One region of the Lysinibacillus parviboronicapiens genome, then DNA from elsewhere that is predicted to be linked to it. Evidence: a T-box and tRNA genes for the amino acid it is inferred to sense, from the RefSeq annotation. Region 1 holds a T-box; the other regions hold tRNA genes.
The links. A T-box is a leader RNA that pairs with one kind of tRNA and senses whether it is charged. The one in region 1 lies ahead of proS (proline--tRNA ligase), so its partner is inferred to be a tRNA-Pro.
Positions count from the first base shown of each region.

Region 2: it has a tRNA-Pro gene. The T-box ahead of proS (proline--tRNA ligase) is inferred to sense a tRNA for this amino acid. The anticodon was not compared.
Region 3: it has a tRNA-Pro gene. The T-box ahead of proS (proline--tRNA ligase) is inferred to sense a tRNA for this amino acid. The anticodon was not compared.

Region 1 is NZ_CP073713.1:4,725,500-4,733,672, forward strand. It holds gene C9J31_RS22995 (ABC transporter ATP-binding protein) at 107-814, opposite strand; gene C9J31_RS23000 (ABC transporter ATP-binding protein) at 814-1,593, opposite strand; gene C9J31_RS23005 (branched-chain amino acid ABC transporter permease) at 1,593-2,528, opposite strand; gene C9J31_RS23010 (branched-chain amino acid ABC transporter permease) at 2,542-3,417, opposite strand; gene C9J31_RS23015 (ABC transporter substrate-binding protein) at 3,623-4,846, opposite strand; T-box leader at 5,338-5,555, shown strand; gene proS (proline--tRNA ligase) at 5,614-7,050, shown strand; gene C9J31_RS23025 (class I SAM-dependent methyltransferase) at 7,184-7,786, opposite strand; gene C9J31_RS23885 (CotH kinase family protein) at 7,880-8,173, opposite strand, start outside.
Region 2 is NZ_CP073713.1:3,759,105-3,767,277, reverse strand. It holds gene C9J31_RS18220 (cysteine desulfurase family protein) at 49-1,128, shown strand; rRNA gene rrf (5S ribosomal RNA) at 1,742-1,857, shown strand; tRNA gene C9J31_RS18210 (tRNA-Val) at 1,868-1,943, shown strand; tRNA gene C9J31_RS18205 (tRNA-Thr) at 1,947-2,022, shown strand; tRNA gene C9J31_RS18200 (tRNA-Lys) at 2,030-2,105, shown strand; tRNA gene C9J31_RS18195 (tRNA-Leu) at 2,127-2,211, shown strand; tRNA gene C9J31_RS18190 (tRNA-Gly) at 2,259-2,333, shown strand; tRNA gene C9J31_RS18185 (tRNA-Leu) at 2,340-2,428, shown strand; tRNA gene C9J31_RS18180 (tRNA-Arg) at 2,447-2,523, shown strand; tRNA gene C9J31_RS18175 (tRNA-Pro) at 2,533-2,609, shown strand; tRNA gene C9J31_RS18170 (tRNA-Ala) at 2,617-2,692, shown strand; tRNA gene C9J31_RS18165 (tRNA-Met) at 2,721-2,794, shown strand; tRNA gene C9J31_RS18160 (tRNA-Ile) at 2,802-2,878, shown strand; tRNA gene C9J31_RS18155 (tRNA-Ser) at 2,894-2,986, shown strand; tRNA gene C9J31_RS18150 (tRNA-Met) at 3,045-3,119, shown strand; tRNA gene C9J31_RS18145 (tRNA-Asp) at 3,123-3,198, shown strand; tRNA gene C9J31_RS18140 (tRNA-Phe) at 3,334-3,409, shown strand; tRNA gene C9J31_RS18135 (tRNA-Gly) at 3,415-3,488, shown strand; tRNA gene C9J31_RS18130 (tRNA-Ile) at 3,492-3,568, shown strand; tRNA gene C9J31_RS18125 (tRNA-Asn) at 3,573-3,649, shown strand; tRNA gene C9J31_RS18120 (tRNA-Ser) at 3,663-3,753, shown strand; tRNA gene C9J31_RS18115 (tRNA-Glu) at 3,756-3,827, shown strand; gene C9J31_RS18110 (S-layer homology domain-containing protein) at 4,299-7,079, shown strand; gene C9J31_RS18105 (ABC transporter ATP-binding protein) at 7,447-8,173, opposite strand, start outside.
Region 3 is NZ_CP073713.1:3,768,995-3,774,752, forward strand. It holds gene nadC (carboxylating nicotinate-nucleotide diphosphorylase) at 1-733, shown strand, start outside; gene nadA (quinolinate synthase NadA) at 720-1,823, shown strand; gene C9J31_RS18240 (hypothetical protein) at 1,867-2,016, opposite strand; tRNA gene C9J31_RS18245 (tRNA-Glu) at 2,100-2,171, opposite strand; tRNA gene C9J31_RS18250 (tRNA-Ser) at 2,174-2,264, opposite strand; tRNA gene C9J31_RS18255 (tRNA-Asn) at 2,278-2,354, opposite strand; tRNA gene C9J31_RS18260 (tRNA-Ile) at 2,359-2,435, opposite strand; tRNA gene C9J31_RS18265 (tRNA-Gly) at 2,439-2,512, opposite strand; tRNA gene C9J31_RS18270 (tRNA-Phe) at 2,518-2,593, opposite strand; tRNA gene C9J31_RS18275 (tRNA-Asp) at 2,729-2,804, opposite strand; tRNA gene C9J31_RS18280 (tRNA-Met) at 2,808-2,882, opposite strand; tRNA gene C9J31_RS18285 (tRNA-Ser) at 2,941-3,033, opposite strand; tRNA gene C9J31_RS18290 (tRNA-Ile) at 3,049-3,125, opposite strand; tRNA gene C9J31_RS18295 (tRNA-Met) at 3,133-3,206, opposite strand; tRNA gene C9J31_RS18300 (tRNA-Ala) at 3,235-3,310, opposite strand; tRNA gene C9J31_RS18305 (tRNA-Pro) at 3,318-3,394, opposite strand; tRNA gene C9J31_RS18310 (tRNA-Arg) at 3,404-3,480, opposite strand; tRNA gene C9J31_RS18315 (tRNA-Leu) at 3,499-3,587, opposite strand; tRNA gene C9J31_RS18320 (tRNA-Gly) at 3,594-3,668, opposite strand; tRNA gene C9J31_RS18325 (tRNA-Leu) at 3,716-3,800, opposite strand; tRNA gene C9J31_RS18330 (tRNA-Lys) at 3,822-3,897, opposite strand; tRNA gene C9J31_RS18335 (tRNA-Thr) at 3,905-3,980, opposite strand; tRNA gene C9J31_RS18340 (tRNA-Val) at 3,984-4,059, opposite strand; rRNA gene rrf (5S ribosomal RNA) at 4,070-4,185, opposite strand; rRNA gene C9J31_RS18350 (23S ribosomal RNA) at 4,327-5,758, opposite strand, start outside.

The DNA of each region.
Region 1 (8,173 bases):
TGTTTTAGCTACTCTATTCATCATTTTCGCCGTTCTATCCGTCACGTTGCCATTTCAAAAAACGAAAGGAGGTATCTCAAATGAATTCGAGACACCTCCTTTTCTATTACAGACCACCCAAATATGCTGCTTTTACTTGCTCACTTTCTTGTAGTTCTTTTGCTGTACCAGATAGAACAATTCGACCTGTTTCAAGTACATATGCACGGTCCGCTACTGATAGCGCCATATTTGCATTCTGCTCCACAAGAAGTACTGTTGTACCTTCTTTATTGACCTTTTCAATAATATTGAAGATGTTCTTCACCATTAATGGTGCCAGACCCATCGAAGGCTCATCCATTAAAAGTAACTTCGGCTTTGCCATTAAAGCTCGGCCCATCGCAAGCATCTGTTGCTCTCCACCGGATAATGTACCTGATTGCTGCTTACGACGTTCTTCAAGACGAGGAAATAGCTCAAATACATGATTCATATCCTTTTTAATACCCGCTTTATCATTACGAAGGTATGCGCCAAGCTCTAGATTTTCCTCTACTGACATATTGGCGAATACGCGACGGCCTTCTGGTACATGTGAAATACCTGATTTTACAATCGTTTGTGCAGCCTTCCCCGCAATCGAGAAGCCTTCATATTCGATAATTCCGCCCTTTGGTTTTAGTAGGCCTGACAATGTTTTTAATAATGTACTTTTACCAGCACCGTTTGCACCGATTAACGTTACAATCTCACCCTCGTTTACTTCTAAAGAGAGGCCCTTTAATGCTTGGATGTTTCCGTAGAATACATCAATATTTTGTACTTTTAGCATTAGCTGATAACCTCCTCACCTAGGTAAGCTTCAATTACCTTTGGATTGTTGCGAATTTCCTCTGGTGTCCCATCTGCAATTAATTGACCGTGATCGAGTACGTAAATACGTTCGCAAATCCCCATTACTAAGCTCATATCATGTTCGATTAGCAGTATGGTTAAACCGAACTCTTTACGAATGAATGCAATTAACTCCATTAGATCGTGTGTTTCTTGTGGGTTCATCCCTGCCGCTGGCTCATCCAGTAATAGTAACTTCGGATTTGCCGCTAATGCACGTGCAATTTCTAGTCGACGTTGCATGCCATATGGTAAGTTTTTCGCAAGCTCATCTTTATAAATGTCTAAACCAAAGATCTTTAAGAACTCAAAGGATTGCTGTTCCATCTCCACTTCCCCTTTAAAGTGACTTGGCAAACGGAAAATTGATGCCCACATGGAGTGTTTCGCAAGCGAATGGTTTGCTACTTTTACATTATCTAAAACTGATAACTCTTTAAATAGACGGATATTTTGGAACGTCCGGCTAATTCCTTTTTGTGTAACTTGGTAAGGTGCAAGTCCGTTAATTATTTTTCCATCAAATGTTATGGTACCTTCTGTAGGCGTATACACCCCTGTCAGCATATTAAAGCTTGTCGTTTTACCAGCACCATTTGGCCCTATAAGGCCGACCAATTCACCGTGATTCAGGTACATATTAACGCCCTGTACAGCCTTTAAACCACCGAATTGAATGCCCATGTTTTCAACTTTGATAAGAAGGTTTCCAGTCATTATTTTGTACCTCCTTTTTTACCAAACTTGAATAAGTCTGTAATTTCTTTTGTCCCCATTAATCCTTTAGGACGGTATAGCATGACAATGATTAAAACCAAACTGTAAATAATCATGCGTGTTTCTGGGAAGTTCGCCAGGTATGTTGAAACGAACGTTAAGAAAATCGCCGCAATAACAGAACCAGAAAGACTGCCTAAACCACCAAGTACCACGTAAATTAAAATATCAAATGATTTTAAGAAACCAAACGTTGTTGGTTGAATAATGTAGAAGTTATGTGCAAAAATGGCCCCTGCAAGACCTGCGAAGAATGAACCAATCGCAAATGCTACAACTTTATAGTAGGTTGTGTTAATACCCATTGCGTCCGCCGCAATCTCATCTTCACGTATTGAAATACATGCACGACCATGACGCGATTTTGTAAAGTTTGTAATCACTAAAATTGTTAACACCACGCCTACAAATGCATAAGTCCAAGTCGATAAGTACTTAACCTGCATGCCCGCTGCGCCACCTACATAATCCGTATTTAAAAATACTATACGAATAATTTCTGCGAAGCCGAGCGTTGCGATTGCTAAATAGTCCCCTTTTAAGCGTAGCGTTGGAATACCTACGATTAAACCAGCTACTGCTGCTGCAAGCGCCCCTAAGAAAATAGCTAATGGAAATGGCAGCATGAGCTTTGTTGTAATAATAGCTGAGATATACGCACCCACCGCTAAGAAACCTGCATGCCCTATAGAAAATTGACCAGTAACCCCAATTACAATGTGCAAGCTGACTGCAAGCATGATGTTAATACACATTGTGATTAACATATTTTGATAGTAAATATCAATAGTGCCGGTTGTAATAAGCACCTGTATAATTGCATAGATGACTAGCGCTAATACAGCATAGCCCCAGAAAACTTTAGACTTCTTCATAATTACCGCTCACCTACACTTTCTCGCGGGCGTTTTTACCAAAGATACCCGATGGTCTGAAGATTAAGATTAAAATTAAAATAACGAATGCCGCTGCATCGCGCCATAGAGAGTAACCAAGTGCACTTACCATGGATTCCACGACACCTAATAACATGCCACCTACCATTGCTCCTGGAATAATACCGATACCACCAAGAACCGCAGCGATGAACGCCTTAACCCCAGGAATAACACCCATTAATGGATCAATTTTTGTATAGTACACGCCGAAGATAACACCAGCAGCACCTGCTAAAGCAGAACCAATTGCGAATGTCGCTGAAATTGTATTATCCACATTAATACCCATCAGACGAGCTGCATCTGCATCATGTGATACTGCACGCATTGCCTTGCCGATTTTTGTTTTATGTACGATGAATTGTAAAAGAATCATCAGTACGACAGCGACAGATAATATTAAAATCGAGGTACTGCTAATTTGAACCCCAAAGATATCAAATGTTCTATTTTTAAATACTTCAGGATATGCCGCCGGTTGCGCACCTCTAAAGAAAATAGTCGTATATTCGATTAATAGCGATACACCAATCGCTGTAATTAATGCAGCAATACGCGTTGCATTTCGTAAACGCTTATATGCAATCCGTTCAATTAACACACCAAAGATTGCGCAAATTGCCATTGCCAATAATAAAGCTGGGAAAAAACCAAGCTCCCATTTAGCAATTGCATAGAAGCCAATAAATGCCCCAATCATAAAAACATCACCGTGGGCAAAGTTAATTAGCTTTATAATACCGTATACCATCGTATACCCTAACGCTATTAACGCGTATATACTACCGAGTGAAATACCATTCACAAGCTGCTGTATCCATTCCATGAGCGTTCACTCCTTTTAAATTTTTTGAGGAATGCAAAAACGGGACGTATTTCTACATAATTTAGTGAATGCAGAAAAACTCGTGTCCCTCGTAAACAGTTATTTCCGATTCCTTATGCTAGAATCTATGCTTTTTTATCAGTCTAGTTGTCTATGAAGCATAAAAAGGGAAGGCGAGTTTGCCCGCCTCCCCCCTTGCCAAAAGTTAAGGATTTACTTTAGAGTTGAACACTTGTTTACCGTCTTTAAATTCAAGAACTGTTGCTGTTTTAATTGGGTTATGGTTTTCGTCAACTGAGAATGTACCTGTTACTAATGACAGGTCTTTTGTTTCCGCTAATTGATTTTTAATTGCTTCGCCATCAGTAGAACCTGCGCGCTTGATAGCATCTGCAATATAGTAAATAGTGTCATAGCCAAGTGCATTGAATGCATCTGGTGCTTTGTCACTGTTAGCTGCTTTAAATGCTGTTACAAAATCTTGGATTTTTTGATCAGGATCTTCTGCAGAATAGTGGTTGGTGATAAACGTATTATTAAGCGCATCTGCCCCAGCTAACTCTACTAAAGTTGGAGAATCCCAACCATCAGCCCCCATAAGCGGTACTGTAATACCCATTTCACGTGCTTGTTTTACAATCAATCCAACCTCTTCATAGTATCCAGGGATAAAGATGAAGTCAGGGTTGGCTGCTTTAATATTCGTTAATTGTGTACGGAAGTCTGTATCTTTTGCCACATAAGCTTCCTCTTTAACAACGGTACCGCCATTTTTAGTAATCGTTTCTTTAAATGACTTTGCTAAACCTTTTGCATAGTCAGAAGCATTATCTGCAAAAATAGCTACATTTTTCGCATCAAGTTCTCCAGCCGCAAAGTTTGCTGCTACGATCCCTTGGAACGGGTCGATGAAGCATGTACGGAATGCATATTCATTGACACTACCATCATCATTCACTGTGATATTTGGTGCCGTACCTGACCCAGTAACGATTGGAATTTTGTTGTTATTCGCAATTTGTACTGTTGCTACTGTGTTACCAGAAGTAGCTGGCGCTAGCATTGCTACTACTTTATCTTGTGTTGCTAATTTAATAGCAGCAGCAGTTGCCTCGGAGTTCTCTGATTTGTTATCTACTTTAATAAGCTCGATTTTCTTACCATCAATACCGCCAGCATCATTAATTTCTTTAACCGCCAGCTCTGCACCCACACCAATTGAAGATCCATATGATGCTACGTTTCCTGAAAGCTCTAAGTTAGCACCTATTTTAATAGTATCACCGTCAGATGACCCACCACCTGATGATGATCCGCCTCCTGAACTTGTCGAATCGTCGCCTGCACCGCAACCAGCAAGTACGCCAGCAAGAAGTGAAGAAGCGACTAGAAGTGAACCGAACTTTTTAAGCTTTTTGTTCTCTTTCATAATTAATTCCCCCTGAAAATTCTCAAATATTAGATATTTCAGATAATTATAAACAATTAAATGCATTTCCTCAATAGCAAAAATAATTATTTATAACTATCTAATTTTGAAACTAAATATTATTCATTTAAGCCTTTTACATTGTAAAACATTCTTTAAATTTAGTCTAGAGTGATTTTTCAGTATAATTAGTTTTTTAAGAATTATCTATTAATTAATAGCGATAGTTAGTACAAAACGATCATTTAAATTTGTTAAATTTCGTATAAATAATCGTTAGTGACATAAAAAACCCACCCTTTTTTTGAAAATTGATTCATCTACATATAAAAGACTCTAAAAAAACAATCTAAAATACCCCTCGTGCAGGAAATATTAACAGTCAATTTATAATTAAAAATGGCTTATGTATTTTATTTCCGGGAAAATAATAAGGGCTTGCTCTATGAAATACTTGTATTATTTTGTATCATTTGTTAAGCTATCAAAAATATATTTCAATGATGTGACCAAGTAAGTAAAAGAAGTGTTACAGAGAGTATAGTAATTGCTGAGAGCTATGCCATTATTCTTTACTGAAACCTACCACGGAGAAGTTATGAAAACATAACCGGTTCGTTTCCGTTATAAAACGCTAGAGAGTTTTATATATTTATAAAACTAAAAATAGGTGGTACCACGTTTGTTAAAGCACAAAGACGTCCTTAGTTAGAAGGATAGCTTTGTGCTTTTTTATTTACATTATTAGTAAGCAAGGAGGAGCAATTATGACGATTCAGCAAAATGAGTTTACAAAATGGTATATTGAAACAATTCAAAATGCAGATTTAATGGACTATACACCTGTGAGAGGTTGTATAGCATTTAAACCTGACGGCTATGAGATATGGGAGCATATTCAAGCCGAAATGGATTATCATTTTAAAGAAACCGGACATCGCAATGCGTATTTTCCAATGCTAATTCCTGAATCATTTTTTCAAAAAGAAAAGGATCATATAGAAGGTTTTTCACCTGAATTACCGTGGGTTACTGAAGTTGCTGGAGAACAATTAGAAGAGCGCTTAGCGTTGCGTCCAACATCTGAAACAATGATAGGTTATTTGTATTCAAATTGGATTAAAAGTTATCGCGATTTACCATTATTACTGAATCAATGGGCGAACGTTTTCCGCTGGGAAAAGAAAACCTTACCTTTTATACGCACTTCAGAATTTTTATGGCAAGAAGGCCATACAGCTCATGCTGATGAAGAAGAAGCACGGCATGAAACATTACAAATGCTAGATATTTATAAGAAAGTAGTAGAAAATTTGCTAGCAATTCCTGTATTTGATGGCACAAAAACCGAATCAGAGCGTTTTGCAGGCGCAATCGATACATTTTCAATTGAAGCGATGATGAAAGATGGAAAAGCTGTACAAGCAGGGACATCTCATTATCTTGGCACAAAATTTGCAGAGGCATTTAATATAAAATATTTAAATAAAAACAACCAACATGACTATGTTCACACTACTTCTTGGGGCACATCTACTCGCTTAATAGGTTCTGTTATTATGGTACATGGGGATGCGCGAGGATTGGTTTTACCACCAAAAATTGCACCAACCCAAGTCGTATTAATTCCAGTTGGGCCATTTAAAAAGCATCCTGAGATCCTAGAGAAGTTAGATGACCTATATAAGGTATTAAAAGCTAAAGGAATTCGTGTGAAATTAGATGATTCCGATTTAACACCGGGGTTCAAGTTTAATAAGTGGGAACAAAAAGGGGCATCACTTCGTGTAGAATTTGGTCCTCGTGATTTTCAAAACAACCAAGTAGTAATAAAGCTACGCGATGAAGAAGAAAAAATAACAGTTGCGCTTGATCGATTCACGGATGTCATTGAGGAAGAATTAAATGTAATGCAAAAGCGTCTACTTGAAAAAGCTCGACAATTTCGAGATGCCAACTCACATGTAACAATTGATTCGCTACAACAGTTACAAGATCATATTACACAGAGCAAAGCCAATAAAAATATTCCTGGGTGGATTTTGGCTGGATGGTGTGGCAGCAATATTTGTGAGCAAAAAGTAAAAGATGAAACAAAATTTACATCGCGAAATATTCCATTTAATCCACCAATAAAAAAATCGAATTGTATTTATTGCGGGAACGAGGCAAAACACACAGTTTGGTTTGCTCGCGCATACTAAATACATTGGCACCCTTACTTCTTATATAAAAAATCCCTCTAGCTAAGCTTGTAGCTGGAGGGATAAAAATTAGTGAAATTGTGCTCTATGAACACACACTCCAAAAGCTTAGGGATGGGATTGTAGTCACATGCTAAGCTTTTTTTAAGGCAAAAACGCAAAGTCGTTCATTGACATTTGTTTCATTTTCTAGATAGACCTCGTGGAGTAATTCAAAAGGGGTACCCTGATGTAAAAATTGTAAGTAATCATACGGTGGATAATATAAAATAATATGAACTTCACGCCTATTCCGCTCATATGATTCCCATATATTGTGAATGACTGTCCGAAAAATATTGATGGAAAACGGGTTAAAAAAGAAAAACACATTGTCTTTTGGTTTAATAGGGTATGCCTCTGCAATTGAATGAACAAAGGAAATTGAAGCTCGTGAACCCTTTCTTTTGCGGTAGCTTTCCTTATTGTGCTCCGCCTCTGCATAGAAACCTGCGTCCATTTCGATACCTACCGTTGGAATATGGAACTTATCGTTTATATAAATTGGGACACGCCCTTTTCCACATCCTATATCGACAAATACCGGATTTTTAGGTAACTCATACTGCTGAAATAGTTGGTCAAGTCCTGTATATGGGGTAGGTTCATAGCGATGGTAATGGGCAAGTTTTGGAAAACCATATTGATCGCCTACCGTATTAATATGCAAATATTTATCAAATTGTTGATCATTCATAACTTTGTAGGACTCCCTCGAAAAATGAATGCTTTATTTTAGCATGTGAAGCGCTAAAAACCATACCCTAAAGTTTCGGATATGGTTTATTTTTTATATGCCTCTTCGATTGAAACGGAAAACAAATGTAAGTGCTAGAAGTAATACAATACATAAAACACCTGACATAATGGTTGTATTCTTATCAATCCCTGATGGTTGTACCACTTGTTCATTACCTTTGTTGGGACCTATCTTGCCACCTACTTGCCCTTGCTTATGAATGTCTCCATCTTGATTACCCTCCACATTCATTTGCGGGGGTCCTTGGGGCATTTGTGATGGATCAAAGTCTTCTGGTAATTGAGAGTCAAATTTAAACGCAAAATCCTCCGGAAATGGTTCTCC
Region 2 (8,173 bases), 970 kb from region 1:
ATATAAAAGAAAACAAGACCCTAAGTAAATTGAGAGGATGAGAATACGATGATTTATATGGATTACGCAGCAACATCACCAATGTCTGCCTCAGCGCTCAAGGCTTATTGTGAAGTAGCGGAACGTTATTATGGAAACAGTGCGAGTTTACATGACTTAGGAGGACAAGCACATTATTTTGTTGAAAAGGCAAGAGCAATAGTAGCCACTGCCCTAAACGTTAAAAGTGATGGCATAATTTTTACAGGGAGTGGAACTGAGGGGAATTTGCTGGCGATTGTATCACTTGCTTTGGCTTCAAAGAAAGGAAAACATATTATTTCTTCACAAGCAGAACATACTTCAGTTCATGCGGCATTAAATACACTTGAGAAAATGGGATTTGTTGTGACAAAATTACCCTTACAACGAAGTGGTAGTATTCATGTAGAGCAATTACGCGAAGTGTTAAGAGATGATACAGCGCTTATAACTATCCAACATGTTAATTCAGAATTAGGGGCAATTCAACCTATAGATGAAATTGCAGCTTTGGCTAAGGAATCTGATATATATTTTCATGTAGATTGCGTACAATCATTTTGTAAAGTTACTTTTGCACAACAGGTGGATGCTATGACAGTTTCAGCACATAAAATTGCTGGACCAAAAGGCTGTGGGGCTGTTTATATTAATCCCAAAATTTGTGTACCTGCATTAACACCAGGTGTGACTCATGAGCGCGGCTTAAGAGGGGGAACACTGGATACGCCAGCTATCGTAGCATTTGCAACTGCAATAGAAGATTTTCATTACAAGCTACAAGATTATGAGGCATTACGTCTTTATTTACAAGAAAATTTACCAACTACATGTCGTATGATCGAATGTGGGGAGCAACTACCAAATATATGTGGTATTGTGATGGATAAAGTAGAAGGACAATATGTTTTATTAAGATTAAATGAAGCGGGTATATGCATATCTACAGGTAGTGCATGTGATATTCATAGCGAGTCTGGCACGAAAGCAATTTTATCGATGGGCTATACTATGGAAGAAGCTCGCCAATTTTTCAGAATATCCTTTGGTCCAAAAACTACATTTAAAGAAATTGACCAATTATTAGCAGCCCTTACTAATATTTAGAATAATAATGCTAAATAACGTATAGGATAAAAAATTAAAATGTATGAGCAATGTAGTACCTACAAAAAATATTAAAATACTCAGGCATTCTAACAAGACGTATCGTTAAGGCCTGAGTTCTACTGTATTTAACTTCTTTCAGCAGAAGTCTCCCACCTCTATAGGTGGTGAGATGAATGCGGATTTAAGTTGCTTTTCAGGGTGTACAAACATCCGCTAAAATAAGTTAAAGCCTCCGGCGGATGTCACGGAAATCGAAAAGGAGTTCTTTGTGCAAGCACAAAGCCGATTCCGGACGTAATAATGTCGAGGCATTATTGATTACTAATAGAGTAAATATTTAACATAGCAACTACAAAACATTTTTTTGATGTAAATAAAAATGTTTTCTTTTGAAAAAACAATTGTTATAATGATTAGCAGAGTGATAAATTCTCTTACATGACAAAAATATCTTTAAAAAGTAATAATTTCTTTTTTTTATAAAAAAGTGTTGCACAATGTAAGAAAACGTTATACAATAATTCTTGTCTTGAAGGACAGGTAAACAACTTCAAAACACAAAGAACTTTAAGATATAAGTAATACATAGTATGTTAAAGATGAAGTAGAGTCTAGTGATGATGGCAAAGAGGTCACACCCGTTCCCATACCGAACACGGAAGTTAAGCTCTTTAGCGCCGATGGTAGTTGGGGGCTTCCCCCTGTGAGAGTAGGACATCGCTAGGCATAATACCCAGGAGGATTAGCTCAGCTGGGAGAGCATCTGCCTTACAAGCAGAGGGTCGGCGGTTCGAGCCCGTCATCCTCCACCATATGCCGGTTTAGCTCAGCAGGTAGAGCAACTGACTTGTAATCAGTAGGTCGTGGGTTCGATTCCTATAGCCGGCACCATAGTTTTGAGCCATTAGCTCAGTTGGTAGAGCATCTGACTTTTAATCAGAGGGTCGAAGGTTCGAGTCCTTCATGGCTCACCATTTAAATTGCCAACAAAATATGCGGGTGTGGCGGAATTGGCAGACGCACTAGACTTAGGATCTAGCGCCGCAAGGCGTGGGGGTTCGACTCCCTTCACCCGCACCATTTTTTAGAATTTCATAATTGCCAGGATAAATAAATCTTATGCACATGCGGAAGTAGTTCAGTGGTAGAACACCACCTTGCCAAGGTGGGGGTCGCGAGTTCGAACCTCGTCTTCCGCTCCAACATGTGCCGGGGTGGCGGAACTGGCAGACGCACAGGACTTAAAATCCTGCGGTAGGTGACTACCGTGCCGGTTCGATTCCGGCCCTCGGCACCATTTTTATTCTAGTAAATAGCGCCCGTAGCTCAATTGGATAGAGCGTCTGACTACGGATCAGAAGGTTGTGGGTTCGACTCCTGCCGGGCGCGCCATATATATTTCGGAATGTAGCTCAGCTTGGTAGAGCACTTGGTTTGGGACCAAGGGGTCGTAGGTTCGAATCCTGTCATTCCGACCATTATTTTGGGGCCTTAGCTCAGCTGGGAGAGCGCCTGCCTTGCACGCAGGAGGTCAGCGGTTCGATCCCGCTAGGCTCCACCATAAAATTATAACCAGTTATAAAGATCCTGGCGGCGTAGCTCAGCTGGCTAGAGCATTCGGTTCATACCCGAAAGGTCGTGGGTTCGACTCCCTCTGCCGCCATCTTAAAGGACCTTTAGCTCAGTTGGTTAGAGCAGACGGCTCATAACCGTCCGGTCGCAGGTTCGAGTCCTGCAAGGTCCACCATTTATATATTGTTACGGAGGTATACCCAAGTCTGGCTGAAGGGATCGGTCTTGAAAACCGACAGGCGGGTAACACCGCGCGGGGGTTCGAATCCCTCTACCTCCTCCAGTTTTAAATTTTATAAATGGTGTTCTAAAAAACTCGGTATAATTAACATTCATATTGTCGCGGGGTGGAGCAGTGGTAGCTCGTCGGGCTCATAACCCGAAGGTCGTTGGTTCAAATCCGGCCCCCGCAACCAAATGGTCCCGTGGTGTAGCGGTTAACATGCCTGCCTGTCACGCAGGAGATCGCCGGTTCGATCCCGGTCGGGACCGCCATTTTTATAATAAGAGGTTCATGTAAGCAAAAAGATCGAAGAAGCAAACGAGTGCATGAAGGAGCGTACTTACAGTACGTGACTGAATAAACGAGAGTGGCTGATAAAGATATTTGCAGCTTAGCATGGAACGTATGGGTCAGTAGCTCAGTTGGTAGAGCATTAGATTGAAGCTCTAAGTGTCGGCGGTTCGATTCCGTCCTGACCCACCATACATGCGGGTGTAGTTTAATGGTAAAACCTCAGCCTTCCAAGCTGATGTCGTGAGTTCGATTCTCATCACCCGCTCCAAATGGGCCTATAGCTCAGCTGGTTAGAGCGCACGCCTGATAAGCGTGAGGTCGATGGTTCGAGTCCATTTAGGCCCACCATTATTCCGAAGTAGCTCAGTTGGTAGTAGCACCTGACTGTTAATCAGGTTGTCGCAGGTTCGAGTCCTGCCTTCGGAGCCATTTTTTTATTTACGGGGAAGTACTCAAGAGGCTGAAGAGGCGCCCCTGCTAAGGGTGTAGGTCGGGTAACCGGCGCGAGGGTTCAAATCCCTCCTTCTCCGCCATTGGCCCCTTGGTCAAGCGGTTAAGACACCGCCCTTTCACGGCGGTAACACGGGTTCGAATCCCGTAGGGGTCATACCAAAAAGCAGTAGATGTAAAATACATCTACTGCTTTTTTTTTATGATGCTTTTTAAATCTAATACAATAGTTGCTCTATAAACGCCTCGTTTGTTGTTCCCAATCCAAGTCATTGTCATATTGAGTGGTAAATTCGGTAAAGCGTTTCAATTTTTCTCCTTAACTTTTCCACCGACTATTATCTATTAGCAAGAGTCGTTATGAGATTTGTTTATTGTGAATGTTAGGTGTAGTTGTACTAAATATTATCGTTAATAAGAAAGCTTTTAACAATTGTTTAATCAAAAGTTGATTCTTATGATCATCTTCTTTGTCAATCCATCTCAAAATATTTCTATTTGCTAATTGTTTACTATATAATTAGACAAATATTCCATGGTAAAACTCGATAATATTGGTATATCCTTTGGAATAAATCCATCTTTCTTTTATAATAGAGATGAATAGAATTAATAGGAGGTTATTAATGTGAAAAAAAAGCAAAGTAAATGGATTGTGAGTACAGCATCTGCTGCCTTAATTGCGACAGCTGTTGTTCCTACTGCAAGTGCAGCCTCCTTTACAGATATTGCAAAGAGTGACCATAAAGAGGGAATTTTAGCACTAGCAGATGCAAAAATTGTAGGTGGATATACTGACGGTACATTTAGACCCAACGCTACTCTTACACGTGGTAATGTCACTAAATTTTTAGGGAAATGGCTTGTATCAGAACACTATCAAGTGCCAGCAGATTACAATAAAAAAGTACGTTTTACAGACTTGCAGCCTGCATCTACAAAAGATAAAGAGTTACTACAATATGCAGCACTTATATACGATACTGGTATTTCCAAAGGTACTAATAACAAGTTATCGCCTTCCGAAAATATTACACGTGAACAAATGGCTTCTTATTTAGTAAGTGCTATTGAAACAGTTTATGATATCGATTTAATTGCGAAGTATAAAGAAGAAAACTATAAATCTTCTATTACAGATTTAAAAAATACCTCAATAGAAAATCGTGAGGCAGTTATTGCACTAGAGTATGCAAAGATTACAAACGTCAAGGCATTTAATCCAGCGAACACATTAACACGTGGCCAATTTGCGTCTTTTTTACATCGTACTATGACAAATATCGATGATATGATAAAAGAACATGCTTTACTCATCCAAACGGTTAAAGTTGTAGATGCCAATACACTACAAGTTACATTAACAGATGGGACAAGCCATAAGGTAACATTAGCAACGCCACTTACTGAAAATGTGGAGACAAAGGTAGATTTTAAAATTAACGATAAATCTTATTCAGCTGTTGTTACATATGAAGTCAATGAGCTAAAGGTGCAATCGATTGAGGGCATCAACGCCTCTCAAATCAAAGTTGTTTTCAACCTAGCAATTGACCCGCTCTCTGTAGTAAAAGCAGATGGAAAATTACAGGATAATATTGTGGCTTTCTCTAATGTGGATACTTTAAGAGCACTATCAATTGTGAAAACAGAAATTAGTACTGATAGAAAATCAGTCATCTTTACAGTAAATGAGCCATTAAAAGGTACACATCGTTATGTGTTAAATAACATCAAGTCTGAAAAAGGCTTACTGCTTACAAAAGCTGATGCAAATTTTGTCGTTGCTGGGGATACACAACCACCTACTATTCTGGGAACAACGCAAGGAAACAACTCGTCAATCGTAAAAGTCCAGTTTTCCGAGCCGATGGCAGCATTCCAAAATGAACGCATTCAATTTACATTACCAAATGGAACAAGAGTAATGAATGTAACGGGCAGTATTGAACAAAACTCAACTGAAGCAACCTTTGATTTATCAGCTGCAACAGTGAATGGTAGTTATTTAACACCAGGTACAGCTATGCAGATTACATTCGTAGCGGCTACAGATTTGTCAGGAAATATAATTTCTCCAAACCCTGCCACTGTAACAGTGAAAAAAGGAGATAAGGATGGTATTCCACCAACATTATCTTCTGTCATACAAACTGGTCCAAATACATTCCAGTTACTATTCTCAGAAGAGATTCAACCACTTTATGGATATGATCTTTTAATTAAAAGCGGACAGACTTCTTTATCCGTGAACAAAATAGAGAAAGATCCTAAAAATGGTCGCTTAATCAATGTGACGGTTGATCCAAAAAATATACTTCAAGGAATTACTACTATTGGAACAGCAGCTGGTCGTGTCATTACCGACTTATCAGGTGAAGCGGCCACTTTCTCAACAGTGTATAACTTTATAAGAGATGATAAAGCGCCTGTTTTAATAAGTTCTGAAATTGTTTATGAGGATAATGTTGAATATTTACAATTAACGTTGGATAAACCTGTCCAGTTAGGATCTTACGCAAAAGCTTCATTTACGGGAAGCTATATGAATAATCACATTTTGTATGAGGTATCAAGAGGATCTCAAGGTGATATTCATACCGTAAAAGATCAACCTACAAAATTACGTGTTAAAATTGCAGGTCTGCTAGGCCCTTACGATACAAAGGGAGCTCTTTACGATGGCAAACTAACTTTATTTAATGTTACAAATTTATACGGTGTGCCTATTAATGAAGTGCAAAATGTAAAATTCACACGTAATGGTGATTTAAGTGTTAATGGTAATAAACTGGCCTTAACGCAGTACAACCCAATTCAAACATCTGCGACAGATTATTCTATTAAAGATAATAATATTGTTTATTTAAACTTCAATTATCCTGTTGATCCGGCACTTGCTCAAAACGTGCAAAATTATAGTATTGATAATGCTCAGGTAGAAAGTGCAGTTGTAGAAGCATCCAATTTAAATCGTATTAAACTCACAGTGAAAAAAGATTCGAATTATTTTAATGGTACACGAAATTTCACGATTAAAGGCTTAAGAGCAGCAAACTCTATGGAAGCATTCGATGAGGTGCGAACAACAGTTAATCTTAAAGAAAATATTGCACCAAAGGTTGTGACTGTTAATGTTAGCAATTCACAAACATTGGAGGTTGTGTTCAGTGAGCCAGTAATAAACGTTAATAATATGGACTTTAATATTAATGTGAATGGTTCTTCGCTAGCAGCAAGTACCTATGCACAAGGCAATGATAGAGTGCTGATTACAATATCTCAGAGTGGGTATTTATTTGAAAACGGTAGAAGTGTTACGATACAAGCTTCACCAAGTAATGCTATTATGGATTCTAATGGCAATAAGTTAGATTTCACTTTACAAACAATTACAGTACAAAGATAAATAATAGGGATTCACAAGGCTTTCTGAGTGAAAATATTTGTTTTCTCTAAAGTCAATGACCTGGCGTTGGCCATACTAAAAATGCAGTAGATATAAATCTTATCTACTGCATTTTTTTATGTATAAATCATAACAGAAAGCCCTGATTTTCGTTTTCTCGATCCATTCATGGGCGATAAACGGCGCTTTATTATACTGAACAGTTGGGGGAACTAAAAATTCCTTCTGCTGTTATAGAAAATGACGATAACGCCGTTTTCAAAAGCAAAAGGAATTTAGGGAAATTAATAATCTTATCGAGTGCTGCAAACAACTGGGAAAAGAAGTTTGAAACGTTTGTGTAACTTACTTGCTACTGTGTGTTAATTTAATAGATTTTACGTCCCTTACCAAAAGGAATGCATAATGGGGTACCAAAAATCGGGTCTTCGGTCATTTGACATTCAAGATCAAAAACATGCTTCACCAACGAGGTAGTCATGATCTCCTCAGGCTTTCCTTGTTTAAACACCGCACGATCACGAACGGTAATGATGTGATCAGCATAGCGACATGCCAGATTAATATCATGAAGGACCATAATGATTGTCCGATTTTGTTGCTGATTTAAAACGTATAGCAAATCTAACACTTCTATTTGATGTGTTAAATCCAAGTAAGTTGTTGGTTCATCTAATAAAATTATATCTGTATCCTGTGCAAGTGTCATTGCAATCCATGCACGTTGACGTTGACCACCTGACAGCTCATCTACGGGTTTATCTTGAAGATGTTCAACACCCGTTGCTTTTAATGCATTTAACACTATTTCTTCATCTTGTTGTGTCCATTGCTTGCGCCAACTCTGATGAGGATAGCGGCCTTGTTTAACAAGTTGGAGAACCGTTAAACCTTCTGGTGCTACAGGTGACTGAGGAAGAATGGAAAGTTTCTTTGCCACTTGCTTGGTAGATAATGAGAAAATATCCAATCCGTCTAATAGCACAGCTCCATTTTTAGGCTTTAATAATCGAGCTATTGAACGTAACAGTGTGGATTTACCACAACCATTTGCTCCAATTAACACCGTAATCTCATTCATTGGAATAGCCAAA
Region 3 (5,758 bases), 960 kb from region 1:
TAGTGGTATTTTCTGTGGAGCACTTATCATCGAGCACGGTTTTCTACTACTGGATTCCTCGATGGATATCATTTTGCATAAAAAAGATGGTGATGCAGTAAATACAGGTGATTTACTCGCTATTGTCAAAGGACCTCTACAAAAATTATTAATTGGTGAGCGTGTCATTTTGAATCTCATTCAGCGTATGTCTGCCATCGCTACAGCTACCAACTTAGCTGTTCGTGAAACAGCAGGGACAGGAGCAAAAATTTGCGATACCCGTAAAACGATACCTGGATTACGTATGCTCGATAAATATGCAGTACGGGTAGGTGGAGCCTTTAATCATCGCAGTGGATTATACGATGCAATTATGCTAAAGGATAACCATATTGCTTTTGCAGGGAGCATTTCAAAAGCTGTGCAAGCTGCTCGTAGCAAAGTTGGTCATACGGTAAAAATTGAAGTAGAAATTGAAACAAAAGATCAATTGAAAGAAGCCATTGCATCAGGTGCTGATATTATTATGTTTGATAATCGAACGCCAGAAGAAATACAGGCATGGCTCCCAGCCGTTCCTGCGCATATCGCTACGGAGGCATCCGGTGGGATTACGCTAGATAATCTACATGCCTATGCAGAATCTGGTATCCAATGGATCTCACTTGGCGCACTAACTCATTCGGTAAAAGCGTTTGATATTAGCGCACTTGTACAAATGAAAGGAGATCATCCACTTGTCAATAACTAGTTTATTACAACAAGCTACCCTACTCCCAGAGCATTATCGAACACTATCAAGAACTGACATGGAATCTCGCATTCTAGCTATTAAAAAGAAACTGGGTCGTCAGCTTTTTATTCCTGGCCATCATTATCAAAAAGACGAAGTGATTCAATTTGCTGATGCTACAGGAGATTCTTTACAGCTCGCGCAATTATCTGCTGCAAATAAGGAAGCCAAGCATATCGTTTTCTGTGGGGTACATTTTATGGCTGAAACAGCCGATATGTTAACCACTGAGAAACAGCATGTCTACTTGCCAGATATGCGAGCAGGCTGCTCAATGGCAGACATGGCAGACATTTATCAAACAGAACAAGCATGGTCCATCTTACAGCAACTTTTCGGTGATACGATTATACCGTTAACATATGTCAATTCGACTGCGGCAATAAAAGCATTTACAGGACATTATGGAGGCGCATGTGTAACATCCTCCAACGCAAAGGAAATGGTAAAATGGGCATTTAGTCAAAAGCAACGTATTTTATTTCTACCCGATCAGCATTTAGGTAGAAATACCGCTTATGATTTGGGCGTACCTCTTGAAAATATGGCTGTTTGGAATCCACATACCAATACCCTTGAGACAGAACAGTCGTCAGAAAACATTCAAGTAATTTTATGGAAAGGACATTGTTCCGTCCACGAAGGCTTTACCGTGCAACATACAGAAATGGTTCGTCAGGCACATCCAAATATGCGCATTATCGTGCATCCGGAATGTAGCCGTGAAGTTGTTGCGGCAGCGGATGATGCAGGCTCAACGAAATACATTATTGATACTATTAATAATGCCCCTAGCGGTTCTGCATGGGCAATCGGCACAGAAATGAATCTAGTTAATCGTATGATGTTACACCATTCAGATAAACAGATTATCTCGTTGAATAAGAATTTTTGTCCTTGTCTTACAATGAATCGAATTGATCTCCCACATCTGCTGTGGTCACTTGAAAGTATTGAACAGGGAAAGCCACATAATCGCATTCAAGTGGACCCCCATATTGCAAAAGAAGCCCGTAGTTCACTCGAAAGAATGCTAGCACGAGGATAATAAAAAAATCGTCTACTATCTTTAGTTAGACGATTTTTTATTTCTAAAAGGACAACACTGTTTGGAATCTAATAAATATATTTTGTAAGTAATTTTGGAACACTTGACTTCCACCAATAAATAATACTTGCACTTCGGCATAGAGCCCAGTTGCAGTTACTTTACCTCGACAAGCTTCTCCTACTTTTTCCAATACTATAATTCTTTGAAGCTTCTTTTATATTTTTCTTCATAAAAAAAGCACAGTAGATGTTTTACATCTACTGTGCTTTAGTATGACCCCTACGGGATTCGAACCCGTGTTACCGCCGTGAAAGGGCGGTGTCTTAACCGCTTGACCAAGGGGCCAATGGCGGAGAAGGAGGGATTTGAACCCTCGCGCCGGTTACCCGACCTACACCCTTAGCAGGGGCGCCTCTTCAGCCTCTTGAGTACTTCCCCGTAAATAAAAAAATGGCTCCGAAGGCAGGACTCGAACCTGCGACAACCTGATTAACAGTCAGGTGCTACTACCAACTGAGCTACTTCGGAATAATGGTGGGCCTAAATGGACTCGAACCATCGACCTCACGCTTATCAGGCGTGCGCTCTAACCAGCTGAGCTATAGGCCCATTTGGAGCGGGTGATGAGAATCGAACTCACGACATCAGCTTGGAAGGCTGAGGTTTTACCATTAAACTACACCCGCATGTATGGTGGGTCAGGACGGAATCGAACCGCCGACACTTAGAGCTTCAATCTAATGCTCTACCAACTGAGCTACTGACCCATACGTTCCATGCTAAGCTGCAAATATCTTTATCAGCCACTCTCGTTTATTCAGTCACGTACTGTAAGTACGCTCCTTCATGCACTCGTTTGCTTCTTCGATCTTTTTGCTTACATGAACCTCTTATTATAAAAATGGCGGTCCCGACCGGGATCGAACCGGCGATCTCCTGCGTGACAGGCAGGCATGTTAACCGCTACACCACGGGACCATTTGGTTGCGGGGGCCGGATTTGAACCAACGACCTTCGGGTTATGAGCCCGACGAGCTACCACTGCTCCACCCCGCGACAATATGAATGTTAATTATACCGAGTTTTTTAGAACACCATTTATAAAATTTAAAACTGGAGGAGGTAGAGGGATTCGAACCCCCGCGCGGTGTTACCCGCCTGTCGGTTTTCAAGACCGATCCCTTCAGCCAGACTTGGGTATACCTCCGTAACAATATATAAATGGTGGACCTTGCAGGACTCGAACCTGCGACCGGACGGTTATGAGCCGTCTGCTCTAACCAACTGAGCTAAAGGTCCTTTAAGATGGCGGCAGAGGGAGTCGAACCCACGACCTTTCGGGTATGAACCGAATGCTCTAGCCAGCTGAGCTACGCCGCCAGGATCTTTATAACTGGTTATAATTTTATGGTGGAGCCTAGCGGGATCGAACCGCTGACCTCCTGCGTGCAAGGCAGGCGCTCTCCCAGCTGAGCTAAGGCCCCAAAATAATGGTCGGAATGACAGGATTCGAACCTACGACCCCTTGGTCCCAAACCAAGTGCTCTACCAAGCTGAGCTACATTCCGAAATATATATGGCGCGCCCGGCAGGAGTCGAACCCACAACCTTCTGATCCGTAGTCAGACGCTCTATCCAATTGAGCTACGGGCGCTATTTACTAGAATAAAAATGGTGCCGAGGGCCGGAATCGAACCGGCACGGTAGTCACCTACCGCAGGATTTTAAGTCCTGTGCGTCTGCCAGTTCCGCCACCCCGGCACATGTTGGAGCGGAAGACGAGGTTCGAACTCGCGACCCCCACCTTGGCAAGGTGGTGTTCTACCACTGAACTACTTCCGCATGTGCATAAGATTTATTTATCCTGGCAATTATGAAATTCTAAAAAATGGTGCGGGTGAAGGGAGTCGAACCCCCACGCCTTGCGGCGCTAGATCCTAAGTCTAGTGCGTCTGCCAATTCCGCCACACCCGCATATTTTGTTGGCAATTTAAATGGTGAGCCATGAAGGACTCGAACCTTCGACCCTCTGATTAAAAGTCAGATGCTCTACCAACTGAGCTAATGGCTCAAAACTATGGTGCCGGCTATAGGAATCGAACCCACGACCTACTGATTACAAGTCAGTTGCTCTACCTGCTGAGCTAAACCGGCATATGGTGGAGGATGACGGGCTCGAACCGCCGACCCTCTGCTTGTAAGGCAGATGCTCTCCCAGCTGAGCTAATCCTCCTGGGTATTATGCCTAGCGATGTCCTACTCTCACAGGGGGAAGCCCCCAACTACCATCGGCGCTAAAGAGCTTAACTTCCGTGTTCGGTATGGGAACGGGTGTGACCTCTTTGCCATCATCACTAGACTATTGTCGGCTTCCAATATACGCCGTATTTCTTTGTCAGCTTCCATCGCTTTCTCGAACTACTTGTATCTTGAAACCCTATGTAGAAAGATGTTGTTCTTTCAAAACTGGATAAACGGTACATTGAATGTTTCAAACATTTTGGTTAAGTCCTCGATCGATTAGTATTCGTCAGCTCCATGTGTCACCACACTTCCACCTCGAACCTATCTACCTCATCGTCTTTGAGGGATCTTACTTACTTGCGTAATGGGAAATCTCATCTTGAGGGGGGCTTCATGCTTAGATGCTTTCAGCACTTATCCCGTCCACACATAGCTACCCAGCGATGCCTTTGGCAAGACAACTGGTACACCAGCGGTGTGTCCATCCCGGTCCTCTCGTACTAAGGACAGCTCCTCTCAAATTTCCTACGCCCACGACGGATAGGGACCGAACTGTCTCACGACGTTCTGAACCCAGCTCGCGTACCGCTTTAATGGGCGAACAGCCCAACCCTTGGGACCGACTACAGCCCCAGGATGCGATGAGCCGACATCGAGGTGCCAAACCTCCCCGTCGATGTGGACTCTTGGGGGAGATAAGCCTGTTATCCCCGGGGTAGCTTTTATCCGTTGAGCGATGGCCCTTCCATGCGGAACCACCGGATCACTAAGCCCGTCTTTCGACCCTGCTCGACTTGTAGGTCTCGCAGTCAAGCTCCCTTGTGCCTTTACACTCTACGAATGATTTCCAACCATTCTGAGGGAACCTTTGGGCGCCTCCGTTACCTTTTAGGAGGCGACCGCCCCAGTCAAACTGTCCGCCTGACACTGTCTCCTGCCCCGCTAAGGGGCATGGGTTAGAATTTCAATACAACCAGGGTAGTATCCCACCGACGCCTCCTTCGAAGCTGGCGCTCCGAGATCTCTGGCTCCTACCTATCCTGTACAAGTTGTACCAAAATTCAATATCAGGCTACAGTAAAGCTCCACGGGGTCTTTCCGTCCTGTCGCGGGTAACCTGCATCTTCACAGGTACTATAATTTCACCGAGTCTCTCGTTGAGACAGTGCCCAGATCGTTACGCCTTTCGTGCGGGTCGGAACTTACCCGACAAGGAATTTCGCTACCTTAGGACCGTTATAGTTACGGCCGCCGTTTACTGGGGCTTCAATTCGCAGCTTCGCTTGCGCTAACCACTCCTCTTAACCTTCCAGCACCGGGCAGGCGTCAGCCCCTATACGTCACCTTACGGTTTTGCAGAGACCTGTGTTTTTGCTAAACAGTCGCCTGGGCCTATTCACTGCGGCTCTCATGCGCTTGCACGCTCAAGAGCACCCCTTCTCCCGAAGTTACGGGGTCATTTTGCCGAGTTCCTTAACGAGAGTTCTCTCGCACACCTTAGGATTCTCTCCTCGACTACCTGTGTCGGTTTGCGGTACGGGCACCTCTCACCTCGATAGAGGCTTTTCTTGGCAGTGTGAAATCAGGAACTTCGTCCTTAAAGGACTCGCCATCACAGCTCAACGTTACAGTGTGCGGATTTGCCTACACACACGCCTTACTGCTTGGACGCGCACAACCAACGGCGC